2 linked regions of the Bdellovibrio bacteriovorus HD100 genome follow. The protein of the gene in region 1 interacts with the protein of each later gene in a pairwise test. Links are inferred from orthologs where the notes say so. Each region holds a gene or a part of one and is shown on either strand. Other genes may lie near its edges.

Region 1 (3,227 bases):
CACGACCCATGAAACGCAAGGAAACCTTCACCTTGTCGCCTTCCAGAAGGAAGCGGCGGGCGTGGTTCATCTTGGTTTCAAAGTCATGCTGATCCGTGCGAGGACGCATCTGGATTTCTTTGATTGTCACAACAGTCTGTTTTTTACGAGCCGCAGTGGCTTTTTTCTTATTCTCGTACTTCCACTTGCCGTAATCCATGATTTTACAAGTGGGAGGAGTTGCTGTTGGAGCAATCTCAAGAAGATCGAGGCCTCTATCTTCAGCAATGCGTAACGCCTCAGGAACTGTCATCACGCCCAGCATGTTACCTTCATCATCGATAACACGGATCTGTTGCGCGCGAATCTCGCGGTTGACTCTCAATGAGTCTTTAGAGTCTTTTTTGTTGCGATCAAAGCGACCGCCACCTCTAAAATTACCTTCAAACTTGCTAATGGTAAACCTCCACTGGCTTACACTCCGGCTTCGCCGGAGTAATTTAAGTTAAATTCTAGCGTCGCTTAAGTGCGCCGTCTAGTTTGTCGTTGCAGACTTCGCAAGAGAGCTCTGCAAACTTCTTGTTTTAATATCTGTCGTAATCAAATTCATCACCTGATCCACAGTCAGACCTTTGTGTTCTGAACCGTCTCTCAAACGCAATGAAACCGTTCTGGATTCAGCCTCTTTATCCCCCACAATAATCATGTATGGAATCTTCTGAAGCTGCGCCTCACGGATTTTATAATTCAACTTCTCGTTACGGCGGTCAAACTCAACGCGAACACTGTGTCCTTTCAAAGAGTTTTGCAACTCTTCGCAGAACGAGTTCACACGGTCCGTCACATTCAGGATCGCCACTTGCACTGGCATCATCCACGGTGGCAGGTGACCTGCCGTGTGCTCCAGGTAAACGCCGATAAAGCGCTCCAAAGAGCCCAGGATCGCACGATGAAGCATCACTGGACGGTGCTCCTTGTTGTCCTCGCCCGTGTATTTCAAATCAAACGCCTGCGGAAGATTTGGATCCACTTGAAGTGTACCCAACTGCCAAGGACGATTCAATGCATCGACGAACATGATATCCAACTTAGGTCCATAGAAGGCCCCGTCCCCTGGATTCAGCTCAAATGGCAAATTCAGGGATTTCAAGGCTTCCGCCAAGGCGCCCTCTGCCATATCCCAGTATTCCTCACTGCCCATACGGTTGTCCGGACGAGTGGAAAGGAAGATCTTGTAATTGCCCATGCCCAGCTTGTCGTAAACACGATTCAGCAGGTTCATGAACTTGGCGATTTCTTCCTGCAACTGATCCATGCGGCAGAAGATGTGCGCGTCGTCCTGACAGAACGTACGCACACGAGTCAAACCGTGCATGGCACCCGATTTTTCATAACGGTGCAAACGACCAAAGTCCGCCATTTTGATAGGCAGATCACGGTAAGAATACTTCTCAGAGTTATAAAGCAAGCAGTGAGAAGGACAGTTCATTGGTTTGGAAGCAAAATCACGCTCATCCACTTTGGTGAAGAACATGTTTTCTTTGTAGTTCTGATAGTGACCGGACGTATGGAACAGGTTCACGTCAAAGATCTGCGGCGTGATCACTTCCTGGTAACCTGTTTCGAAGTACAGCTCACGCAGATAAGTCTGCAAAGAGTTGTAAACCGTCGCACCCTTGCCCGTGAAGAATGGAGAACCCGGAGCCAGTTCGTTGAAATAGAACATGCCCAGTTCTTTACCCAGTTTACGGTGGTCGCGTTTTTTGGCTTCTTCGATATTGTGAAGATATGTTTCCAGATCTTTCTTGTCGTTGAACGCTGTCGCATACACGCGCTGAAGCTGGGCGTTTTTCTCGTCGCCTCTCCAGTAAGCCCCCGCCACGCTCAAAAGTTTGAACGCTTTGATCTGGCCTGTGGATTGGATATGAGGACCGCGGCACAGATCAAACCAGCTGGTGCCGTTAAAGTAGATGCCAACAGTGGTCTCGCCTTTTTTAGCCAGGTCCTCGATCAACTCAACTTTAAAGCGTTCGTTCATGCCCTTGAAGGTCTCGATCGCTTTTTGAATCGGCCAGTCTTCACGATGAATTGGCAGATCCTTGGATACGATCTCAGACATCTTCTTTTCGATTTTCTCGAAGTGCTCTTCCGTGAAGGCAAACGGAGAATCAAAATCGTAATAGAAACCATTGTCGATCACCGGACCGATAGTCACTTTCACTTCAGGCCAGATGTCCTGAATCGCCTGGGCCATGATATGCGCGCAGGAGTGACGAACAACCTCAACTGATTCAGGAGATTTTGTGGTGACCAGGGCCACCTTCGTTTGATCTTTCAAAACGGTGCGAAGATCAGAGATTTCAGTTGATCCGTTCAGTTTTGCACCCAGAGTTTCTTTGGCCAAGCGAGGGCCAATGGACATCGCCACTTCCAGCGCTGTCGGTTCATGGTCAAAAACCTTCGTAGAGTTATCCGGCAAAATAATTGTAATTTGTGACATTAGCATGCTTGCACTCCGGCTTGGCCGGAGTCAGAAAGGGTCGTCGCAGAATGCGCCGTACTGGTTTGAAAATGTGATGAATAATTATGCATTTGCATCACATTAGTAGTAATCCCCCACCCTCAAGGGGTCAAGCACTCACCGCAAGAAATTGCACACCAATAATCTGCTCACCTTCTGGGGAACTGGCGACCCAGCGGACCTGAGATTCCACTGACACCCAGACGCCATGCTGGTTCTTGTACATCAGGCTGATAAAGTCCTTTTTCTGGACCTGCTCCTGCCCCAGGGAGATCTGTGCCCCGCCTTGGGAAAAGTCCACCATGTGCCCTTCACGCAGAAACTGAACCCAGGCCCCGGTCGGCGAACTTTCCGCCATCACGGACTTCTTTAACATCACCGGAGAACTGACAGCCATGCGATCCTGTTTGCGGCTCTTTAAGCTCTCTCCATTTAGGCGACGCGTCACGAGCTGTTCTATTCTTTCGCGCTCAGACTCCCGCAGAACAAGGATGTCCGGGCGATTCAGAATAAGTTGATGTACAGAGTTTTCAATATGTTGAGCGATAAAAATAAACGACGCCTTTACCTGGGAATGACTCCAGCTCAAGAAGGCCTGAACCGCGCGCAGACTGAGGTTTTCGGTGCGAATGATCACGTGAAGATCCCCTTTAGAAGATTGAAGTGTTTCCTTAAGTTCAGCCGCACTTCGCGACCGATACCAGCGCACGCCCCGCAGTCTTTGCAG
Region 2 (3,069 bases), 1.3 Mb from region 1 along the record:
TCTTATGAAGTAAGGACGGAACCATGGAAAAAAAGTGGTACATCGTTAACGTTCAGACAAGCTGTGAAAACACAGCTAAAAAAGCCATCGAAGAAAAGATCAAATCTTCCAAAATGGAAGAGTTCTTTGGTGAAATCCTGATCCCTGCGGAAAGCGTAGTGGAGCTGGTAAAAGGTCAAAAACAGACCAAATCACGTAAATTTTTCCCGGGTTATATCTTCGTTCAGATGTTTTTGAATGATGAGACTTGGCATTTGGTACGTAATTCGTCTAAAGTCACGGGCTTCGTGGGCGGCACTAAAACCCGTCCTCCGGAAGTTCCTGAGGCTGAAGTTCTTCGTGTGACCCAGCAGATGGCTGGCGTTGCTGAAAAACCAAGACCGAAAGTGAAGTTCGCTGTGGGTGAGAACGTGACTGTTATTGACGGTCCATTCTCCAACTTCCAGGGAACAGTTGAAGAGATCAACGAGGACAAAGCGAAGCTTAAAGTTCTTGTGAGCATCTTCGGTCGTCCGACTCCAGTTGAGTTGGATTACATTCAAGTAGAAAAACCATAACCAGAAGCCGCATAGGGCGGCCGATGGATATTAATTAACACAACCTCTTGCAGGAGTGGGTCATGGCAAAAAAAGTTACAGGAATGATCAAGCTGCAGATACCGGCAGGGAAAGCTAATCCAGCTCCACCCGTTGGACCGGCGCTCGGACAGCATGGGGTAAACATCATGGAATTCTGTAAGCAGTTCAACGCTCGTACACAAGCGTTGGGTGATAGCATCATCCCTATCATCATCACTGTTTACCAAGACAGATCGTTTACTTTCATCACAAAAACACCACCGGTGTCTTCTTTGATCAAAAAGGCGTTGAAACTGGAATCCGGTTCCAAGCAGCCTCAGAAGGACAAAGTTGGCAAAATCAATAACGATCAAATCAAGCAAATCGCTACAACGAAATTGCCTGACTTGAACTGCTTGAAAGTTGAATCCGCAATGTCACAAGTTGCTGGTACGGCTAAAAGCATGGGCATCGACATCGCGTAAGGGTGGTATAAGATGGCAGGCAAAAAATTCGCAGCAGTCGCTAAAAAAGTTGATTCTGCAAAAAAGTACACTGTTGAAGAAGCATTCAAACTGGTTGTTGAAACAGCTCCAGCTAAATTTGATGAATCTATCGACGTAGCATTGCGTTTGGGTATTGACCCTAAGCAATCTGACCAACAAGTGCGTGGAGCTATCGCTCTTCCTCACGGTTTGGGCAAAGAAGTTAAAGTTGTTGTTTTCGCAAAAGGCCCGAAAGAGGCTGAAGCGAAAGCAGCTGGCGCTGACTTCGTAGGCGCAGACGACCTGGTAGCTAAAATCCAGGGCGGCTGGTTGGATTTCGATAAATGTATCGCGACTCCGGACATGATGGCGACTGTTTCTAAAGTTGCTAAGATCCTGGGGCCTCGTGGTTTGATGCCGAATCCAAAAATCGGTACTGTAACTATGAACGTTGGTGAAGCTGTAACTGCCGAGAAAAAAGGTAAGTTGGACTTCCGCGTTGATAAAGCAGGTATCGTACACGCTGGTATCGGTAAGAAATCCATGGGCGATGCTAAACTTAAAGATAACTTCATGACTTTGTTGGGAGCTATCGTTAAGGCTAAACCAGCATCTTCCAAAGGTATCTACCTTCGTTCTATCGCTGTAGCGTCCACTATGGGCCCAGGCGTTAAGATCGAGCCAAATGCGGCAGCTGCTGCAACTGGCGCTAACTAGTAAATTTTAAGGCTCTGAGCGTGCTCAGGGCCTTGTTTTTTATCTGGTTATTTTGTATTAGTTCATAAAATTATTGCGATCAGAGACAGTAGGTTTCTTTCAGTGGATGTAATCCCTCGTTTGTGAGGGGCCTACCGAGATAAGGCAAAAAGGTTCATGCGACCTCCAAACCGACCTGATTCGCACAGGCCCCTTCGCAAGAAGGGCAAAAAGTCTAATGAAAGGAGGCTCACATATGATCACTCGCGCAGATAAAGAGCAGGAGATTAAGCTAATCACGGAGAAATTCGGAAAGGCTAAGGGAGCTTTCATCGTCGACTTCAAAGGCATCAAGGTTGAGCAAGTAACTAACTTGCGTAAAAAATTGAATGCTGCTGATTCTGAGATGAAAGTTGTTCGTAATACTCTTGCAAAAAGAGCGTTCAAAGATCACCCAGCTATTGAAACAGCATTTGCTAATTCAATGAAAGGTACTAACGCCATCGTATTCTCTTACGGTGAAGTGAACGCGACTGCAAAAGCATTGGCTGATTTCGCTAAGGACGTAGAAGTTCTGCAAATCAAGTCCGGTGTTATGGACGGCGCTGCTTTGGATGATGCTAAGATTAAATTCTTGGCGACACTTCCGGGCAAAGACCAGCTTCGCGCTATGTTGTTGGGTACATTGTTGGGTGCAGGTTCTGCACTTGCTAGATGTCTTAACGCTTACGCTGAGAAAATGGGCGGCGGCGCAGCCGCTGGTACTGAAGAAGCTCCACAAGCGTAATTGCTTGAATCCCGAAGGTTCGGGACTGATGGTGCTGAATATTTGAATTTTTAAATAATTTTTTATATCCCTGGAGGATAAAATGTCTCTGACTAACGATCAAATCGTTGAAGCGTTGTCTGCGAAAACTGTTCTTGAGATCGCAGAACTAGTAAAAACTTTGGAAGAAAAATGGGGCGTTTCCGCTGCTGCTCCAGTTGCTGCTGCTGCTGCAGGTCCTGCTGCTGCTGTTGAAGAAAAAACTGCTTTTGACGTTATCCTTGTTGACGCTGGCGCCAACAAAATCAACGTTATTAAAGAAGTTCGTGGCTTGACTGGTTTGGGTCTTGCTGAAGCTAAAGCCCTTGTTGAAGCTGGTAACAAAGCTGTTAAAGAAGGCGCTACTAAAGAAGACGCAGAAAAAATCAAGAAAGCTCTTGAAGCTGCGGGCGCGAAAGTTACTGTTAAGTAATTTCTGCCACTTAGTTTATACTAATGCCGAAAGCCTCGTGGAAACACGGGGCTTTTTGCATTTTGGCCCTCGCTTTACCCTTCGTTGGGATTG

Evidence for each region.
Region 2: the proteins of thrS (region 1) and rplA interact in binary tests that used the Escherichia coli proteins (3 or more experiments, as listed by UniProt). The link is inferred for Bdellovibrio bacteriovorus HD100 from one-to-one orthologs.

Annotation. Positions count from the first base shown.
Region 1 is NC_005363.1:1,546,824-1,550,050, reverse strand. What follows is about bases 1-2,903. They hold thrS (threonine--tRNA ligase), read right to left. Parts: upstream 2,486-2,903; coding sequence 515-2,485; downstream 1-514. Other genes in these bases: BD_RS07355 (PilZ domain-containing protein), read right to left, coding at 2,610-2,903; infC (translation initiation factor IF-3), read right to left, coding at 1-364. Outside these bases: more of BD_RS07355, read right to left, coding at 2,904-3,227. UniProt on the Escherichia coli protein: Catalyzes the attachment of threonine to tRNA(Thr) in a two-step reaction: L-threonine is first activated by ATP to form Thr-AMP and then transferred to the acceptor end of tRNA(Thr). The rate-limiting step is amino acid activation in the presence of tRNA.
Region 2 is NC_005363.1:2,886,721-2,889,789, reverse strand. The notes cover bases 162-2,906. They hold rplA (50S ribosomal protein L1), read left to right. Parts: upstream 162-1,054; coding sequence 1,055-1,759; downstream 1,760-2,906. Other genes in these bases: rplL (50S ribosomal protein L7/L12), read left to right, coding at 2,608-2,906; rplJ (50S ribosomal protein L10), read left to right, coding at 1,995-2,525; rplK (50S ribosomal protein L11), read left to right, coding at 620-1,042; nusG (transcription termination/antitermination protein NusG), read left to right, coding at 162-557. In the rest of the region: preprotein translocase subunit SecE, read left to right, coding at 1-13; more of nusG, read left to right, coding at 24-161; more of rplL, read left to right, coding at 2,907-2,976. UniProt on the Escherichia coli protein: One of the primary rRNA binding proteins, it binds very close to the 3'-end of the 23S rRNA. Forms part of the L1 stalk. It is often not seen in high-resolution crystal structures, but can be seen in cryo_EM and 3D reconstruction models.